DNA from 2 places in the Alkalihalobacillus pseudalcaliphilus genome. Region 1 is predicted to be linked to the other one. Evidence: riboswitches for the same ligand, from Rfam matches in the RefSeq annotation. Region 1 holds a riboswitch; the other holds the start of a gene.
The links. A riboswitch is a leader RNA that binds a small molecule or an ion and turns the genes downstream of it on or off. The one in region 1 is predicted to bind FMN.
Positions count from the first base shown of each region.

Region 2: it holds a riboswitch for FMN, as region 1 does, so the genes downstream of both, ribE (riboflavin synthase) here and PQ479_RS03925 (DMT family transporter) in region 1, are expected to answer to the same signal.

Region 1 is NZ_JAQQWS010000001.1:809,661-813,199, reverse strand. It holds gene PQ479_RS03930 (hypothetical protein) at 1-238, shown strand, start outside; gene PQ479_RS03925 (DMT family transporter) at 260-1,237, opposite strand; FMN riboswitch at 1,363-1,516, opposite strand; gene cbpB (cyclic-di-AMP-binding protein CbpB) at 1,610-2,059, opposite strand; gene PQ479_RS03915 (hypothetical protein) at 2,214-2,459, shown strand; gene PQ479_RS03910 (YezD family protein) at 3,299-3,439, shown strand.
Region 2 is NZ_JAQQWS010000001.1:697,722-701,260, reverse strand. It holds gene PQ479_RS03390 (malate synthase G) at 1-716, shown strand, start outside; FMN riboswitch at 1,309-1,453, shown strand; gene ribE (riboflavin synthase) at 1,700-2,353, shown strand; gene PQ479_RS03380 (bifunctional 3,4-dihydroxy-2-butanone-4-phosphate synthase/GTP cyclohydrolase II) at 2,370-3,539, shown strand, end outside.

The DNA.
Region 1 (3,539 bases):
TGCGACTTTAAAAAATAACCCCGAATGTTATTCATTTACCGATATAGCTGTCAAGCCTCCTTACCCGTTTACATTTTGGCGTCACGACCACCGGTTTGAAACTTTTCAGAGTCGTACAGTGATGGTTGATACAATGACAGTCGAGTCTAAATGGCCAAGTATGTTTTTACGCTTCTTTTTTAATCGGATGTTTCGTAGTCGAGAAAAACAAATGAAAAAAATCCAATTGGCTTATTAAAGAGCCCATTGGATTTTTCTATTAGTGTGAGGTAAGTGGTTCATGTTTGCTTTTATCTCTTTTTTTAAGTGGATTTTTTTGTATAGATAAAAAGTACATCGTCCCCCATATGAATAAAAACCCGACTAATTGAGGAATTGTAATGACTTCATTAAAGGCAAACCAGTTAATGACTAAGGCAACGGTAGGAAAACTTAACTCTGCTATCGTTGCAAGAGATGCTTTTGTATTCGCTAAGCCCTTATAATAGATAAGGATACTTAGTAAGCCAGGTATTAAGGCTGAAGCAGCTAAATTAACAAATAATAAAGCGGATGAGCCAGCTGTTGCTGGTATCGACCAGGCAGCCCCTTGAAAGGCAACAATCATGATTAATAAAGGTAGTGCCACAATAAAACGTAACGCAGTAACCGTCTCATACTTCATATCATGTAACAAATAACGACCCATCACGGTGGAACCGCCCCATAATGCTGCGGCTGCGATTGATAATAAACTCGCCGTTTGGAAAAAGTCACCAAATGAATGGAATGGAAAAGCGAATCCAAATGTAAGCAAATAAGTACCTAATAACGCAATGATAACAGCCGTTGTAAAATGTTTAGGTAAGGCTTCTTTTAAAATAATTCTTGCAAGAAATATCGCAAAGAGTGGTTGAAGCTGCTGTAATAACAAAACGACATTAATTTCTCCATACGTTAAGCCAAGCGTAAATAAAATTGTCGCAAAAGCAGACCCGCCCCAAGCAATAAAAATAATCGCACCGACATGCTTTAGCTTGACTGATTTTAAATCTGCACGGTTAACCCACAGCAAAGGTAGGGCAATAACCATAAGTAACACATGTTCAAGCAAAACAATTTGTGCGGATGTAAAACTGTCTAATAATAGCATTCTAAAAAGCGGATTAATACCCCAAAATGCAGCACCGATGGCCACGAACCAAAAACCATTTTTCATTAGTTTTTGCTTCTTGTCTGACTGTAAATTTTGTACCATGATTCAAACTCCTTTTTTGGTTTGAATATGGAATCTTACATAGAGAAAGCCTTCTTTTTATTATAAAAAGAAGGCTTACCAAATAAACGTGTAGTTTTATTATTTTGGAAAATAAACACGCTGTATTCGATCTCCTCCCATCCGGACTTTAACCGTCGGCCTTGGATTCACACCAAGTCAGTCTTTTATCAAAATCATCACGATAAAAGAGTCGCGGGCTACGATTAACACTCAATCATCACCGCCGGTAAGGAATTTCACCTAACCCCGAAGATTCATATTCGATTTTTATCTTTTACTATTGTAATAGGAATATAAGAAAATATCAATACTTCCTTTTTGTTAGTTACCGCTTAACTTAAGCTCGATAGACTACTTAACCTCTTGCGTATGCAAATATTTACTGACTAGCGCCAGAATAGACCTGCGTGTTAAAATCCCTAAAAACTCTTGTTCATCATTAACGACACATAAAAATGGGTGGTTTATTGATAAATTAAGGGCTCGGGCGAATGTATCTTCTTTCTTGATCATCGGTACATTCGTATTCATTACATCAGAAACGGTTTGATCAGATAACCGTTCGAGTTCAAATTGCTCAACACCTAATAATGAGTCGAGAATAAGTGAATTACTAATAATTCCATGCAGTTTAAGCGTTGGGTCAAGTACGGGTATAACAGTATAACCTGACTTGATTAATACAAGCAATGCATGCTCTAATGGGTTTTTTAATTGTACATGTGCCACTTTTTCCATTGGAACAATTAAATCACGTAATTCATTGTCTAATAGTGTCTTGTTTTTTAATTCTTGGAACATTCGATCACTTCTTTTTTTGTTATTTGTTTACGAACATCTATCTTTATCGTATATCTCCAAAAAACATTATGTCAAGAAATAAGCGATCATTGATAAAAGTTTCTGAAGTAAATTTTATCAATATTGGTGATACTGGTTATTAGAGGTGAAAAAGATGCATACAAAACATACTGTCACATATATATGTGAAACTTATTTATCTGGTAATAACTATTATTTTAAAAAAGAGCTTATCACATTTGATTCGTGGGATAATCCAGAGTCAATTTCATGGTCAACACCAAGGCCCATTTCAAAACAGACATTCTTGAAAAGGGAAAAAGAAGGCTACAAAACATTATACAAAACCAATCATAAAAAACCAGCAGAGGTCATCACATTACATGGTGAATCAAGTTGAAAGCAATTAGTCCTAAGACTACAATGGAGGAAGAAAAATCGCTCTGCTCCCCGCATAAACGCATTACTCCATGAAACCTTGAATAAGAAGTCCTGTAATTACTTTTATCTTTAATGGTGGTGAGGTGAACCGTATTTCGCTATGAGGTTTTGTATGAAAATTGCTAATGCTGGAATGCGGAGTTCTACTCGTCGCTACCGAAAATCATGTTCCGCGTCCTATGGGGTGGCACTGAGCTAACTTGCTACGCCAGTGGATCTCAGCTCTGCCACTACGTCCCATGGGAGTCTCCGCATGTTTTCGTCCGCTAGGTTCGTCTAAAGTCTCAAGTTTAAGAATATTCTTACAATAATCATTAGCATGAAAAGAATAAAGCGAAAATAAATGAAGAGCCACCAGTCAAAGAGCACAAAACCACTTTCATGCTTTTGGTAATAGCTTGCTGAACAACTAATCACCAACAAAAACGAATTTATGCGTTAGTTAGTCCTTAACATGGTGGACTTTCATTTAATTTGGTTCTGTCCTTTGATTGTTGGCATTTTGGTCAATTTAGTTTAGTTTCTTGCTTTATTGGCTTTTCATTTATTTTGTATGAGAAGGGCACAAACCAAGAAGTCTGCATCAACCAAAGCGTGCCCCCAATCCCGCAGCGATCATCGAAGGGTACACCTTCGCCTGTAGCCAACTTTCATACAGAAAAGCACGAAAGCCTATTTTCGGAAAATTCAAGAACTATTATTGACATTCTAAGTATAGACCGATAGAATACTATTAAACTAATAAAACATATAAAAATACAAGGAATTAAATTTCATGCTAAGGCTAGGAGGAGAAGCATGGATGACCAAAAATTAGATGAGGTTTCTGAACAAATTAAAGGGTTACTAAAAGACTTAAAGTACGGTTCCATCACGTTAGTTGTTCAAGATGGTAAAATTGTTCAGCTTGAAAAAAATGAAAAGGTAAGAATTAAATAATGAGTTGCTGACTAGACAAACTAGAGGTGACGTTTTTTCAACTAGGTATAGGAACTAGGTGAGGAAACGTCGCTTTTTCTATTTGGTAAAAGGAGGTGTC
Region 2 (3,539 bases), 110 kb from region 1:
AATCAAATGTTTTATGTGGGCTTAGTACAGGTTTTTACCATTCTGCTCAGATTGGTAAAGGGATGTGGGCGATGCCTGACCAGATGAAAGAAATGCTGGATCAGAAGAAAAACCATCCTCAAGCAGGTGCTAATACCGCTTGGGTACCTTCACCAACAGCTGCAATATTACATGCTCTTCATTATCATCAAATTGATGTATTCACTATTCAAAAAGAAAAGCAGCATAATAAGTATGATTTAATTAGTCATATACTCACACCGCCACTAGCCACCAAGGAAAGCTGGTCACCTGCAGAAATTCAAGAAGAGCTAAATAATAATATTCAAGGTATATTAGGTTATGTAGTACGTTGGGTCGATCATGGTGTCGGTTGTTCTAAAGTTTTAGATATTCATCATATTGGATTAATGGAGGATCGAGCGACCTTAAGAATCTCCAGTCAACATATTGCTAATTGGCTCCACCATCGTATTTGTACGGAGGAGCAAGTGAATGAAACATTTATAAGTATGGCAAAAGTTGTAGATAAGCAAAATGAGCAAGCTTCCAACTATCGCTCATTATTAAGAGGGGAAAATGGCTCCAATGCTTTTCAAGCAGCGTTAGCGTTAGTTTTTGAGGGCAAAAATCAACCGAGTGGATACACGGAGCCAATCTTACATCGTTTTCGCTTGAAAGAGAAAGAAGAGGCACTATTAAATAGAAGTTTTTAATACATGATTGATTAATGGACTACACATCGACTGATTCATCAATTTTGTCGATGTGTATTTTGTATGAAAGTGGACTTAGGGGCGATAGGTTGTGCCTTAAAGTTATCTGGTCATCCATCTTACGATAGACGACCTTAACAGGACAATGCTCCCTTTTTGGTCGTGCGGACTCCTCATAGTGATGGAGTTGTAAACGGGCCAACTGTTTAAATAGTCGCCACTACTTTCATCTTTGTTGGTGGCGAAGTGAATGGGGCTTCGCCATGTGGGTTTTGTATGAAGGTGTAACTGGGGAGGCGGCCCACCTAAATTCATTTTCAAGATTCATAAACTGGTAAATGGTGAATTAGCATTCAGTTTATAAAATGATGGGAACACATTATCTACAGCAGTTATGGTTTTAATAGGTAGTACGGTATTGATTATTGCTATTCAATTTCTGACATGTAGAGAGAATCACCGCTTTTAACATTGATAATAGTTTTTAACGGAGCAATTCTTTTTCTTGCCTTTCGAGATTAACAGTGATAAAATTCAAACCAATCTAAGGTATAAATATCTTAGAAGACAATCATTATTATGATAATTAAATAGTTTCCTTCGGGGCCGGGTGAAAATCCCGACCGGCGGTGATGAGGTCAACCTCTAAGTCCGTGACCCGGACGCTATACAAGCGGACGGTGGATCTAGTGAAAATCTAGAGCCGACAGTGAAAGTCTGGATGGGAGAAGGAAGTGAAAGCACCTAGACACAGGAGAGATCTAAAATTTTTTAGAGGAACTGTGGTTTATTTGTTTTTCAAAAAAGTGGTAATTTCTTTTTTGAATGTGCAAATACATAGGTTTATTTTGTGCTAGCATTTTGCCTCCCCAATGAACAATCGGGAGGCTTTTTTATGTTCTGTTTCACAAATAAACGTCAGCGTGCAATGTTGCCCTCCCAATCATAATGAGTGATGTAAAGAGAATGAAAGGAGGGGTTTGATGTTTACAGGAATTGTTGAAGAAATGGGTGAAGTGCAAAGCATCCGTCAAGGGCAAGAGCAATTTGTTTTAGTTGTGAAAGCCAATCATATTTTAGAAGATTGTCATGTAGGCGACAGTATAGCAGTAAATGGGGTATGTTTAACCGTTACGCAACTAAAGCCACCATATTTTACGGCAGATGTTATGCCAGAAACATTAAAATCATCTAATTTACAACAGGTTAGAAGTGGCCAACGTGTTAATTTAGAAAGGGCGATGGCTGTAAATGGACGTTTTGGTGGACATATCGTTTCAGGTCATGTTGATGGTACAGGTAGAATTCAGCTTATAAAAAAAGAGAAAAACGCTGTTTATATTCATGTGGACGTCTCTAAGAGTTTAACGAAATATATGATTCTAAAAGGTTCAATTACGGTTGATGGGATCAGTTTAACGATTTTTGACGTGAGTGATGATTCGTTTACGATTTCCATTATTCCACATACGTTCAGTCAAACGGTTTTAAAAAACAAGAAAGTTGGTGATTGGGTCAATATTGAGTGCGACGTTTTGGCGAAATATACGGAAAAATTATTAAGTCAATCACAGACATATAAGGAAGAAAAAACGAACATTACGAATGAATTTTTAGAGAAAAATGGATTTATTTAAAAAAGGTGGTGAAGAGATGGAGAAAAAAGAAGAGCGGTTTGATCCAATTGAAGAGGCTTTAGTGGCCTTAAAAAAAGGAGAAGTCATTATTGTTTGTGACGACGAGGATCGTGAAAATGAAGGTGATTTCTTGGCATTGTCGGAAAAGATAACGCCTGAAATTGTGAACTTTATGGTTACGTTTGGTCGAGGACTTGTTTGTGTACCGATTACTGAAAAGCGTGCTATGGAGTTGGATTTGAAGCCGATGGTCGATACGAATACAGACCCACATGGCACAGCATTTACAGTTAGTGTCGATCATGAACAGACGACGACAGGAATTTCAGCTTATGAACGTTCACTAACGATTCAAAAGATTATCGAACAATCGGAAACGAAATCCTCATTTAAACGTCCTGGCCATATCTTTCCACTCATCGCTAAAGACGGTGGAGTCTTAAGACGAGCCGGACATACGGAAGCGGCCGTTGATTTAGCCCATTTAGCAGGTGCAGAGATAGCTAGTAGTGTGATTTGTGAAATTATGAATGATGACGGAACTATGGCGAGAGTACCTGAATTAAGAAAAATCGCCGAAACACATCAATTAAAAATGATTACCATTAAAGACTTGATTGAATACCGTCTTAAAAAAGAAACGTTTATACAAAGAGAGGTCGTTGTAGATTTACCATCGGAATACGGACACTTTAAAGCTGTTGCTTATACGAACCAAATCGATCAAACAGAAAGTATAGCATTAGTAAAAGGGGAGATAAATGGTGAAACACCTACGCTCGTAAGGGTACATTCCGAGTGTTTAACAGGAGATATCTTTGGTTCGAGACGTTGCGATTGTGGCCCGCAACTGCAAGCGGCTCTTCATGAAATTGAGCGAGCTGGAACTGGCGTTTTGTTATATATGAGACAAGAGGGGCGTGGCATTGGTTTAATTAATAAACTCAAAGCTTACAAACTGCAGGAAGATGGTTATGACACAGTTGAAGCAAATGAAAAACTTGGTTTTAAAGCGGATTTAAGAGAGTATGGGATTGGAGCACAGATTTTACGTGACCTCGGTATTAAACAAATGCGACTACTTACGAATAATCCACGCAAAATCACAGGGTTAAGTGGGTATGGCTTATCAATTATCGAACGTATGCCTTTACATTTTCCTGCTGTGAAAGAGAATCAATCATAT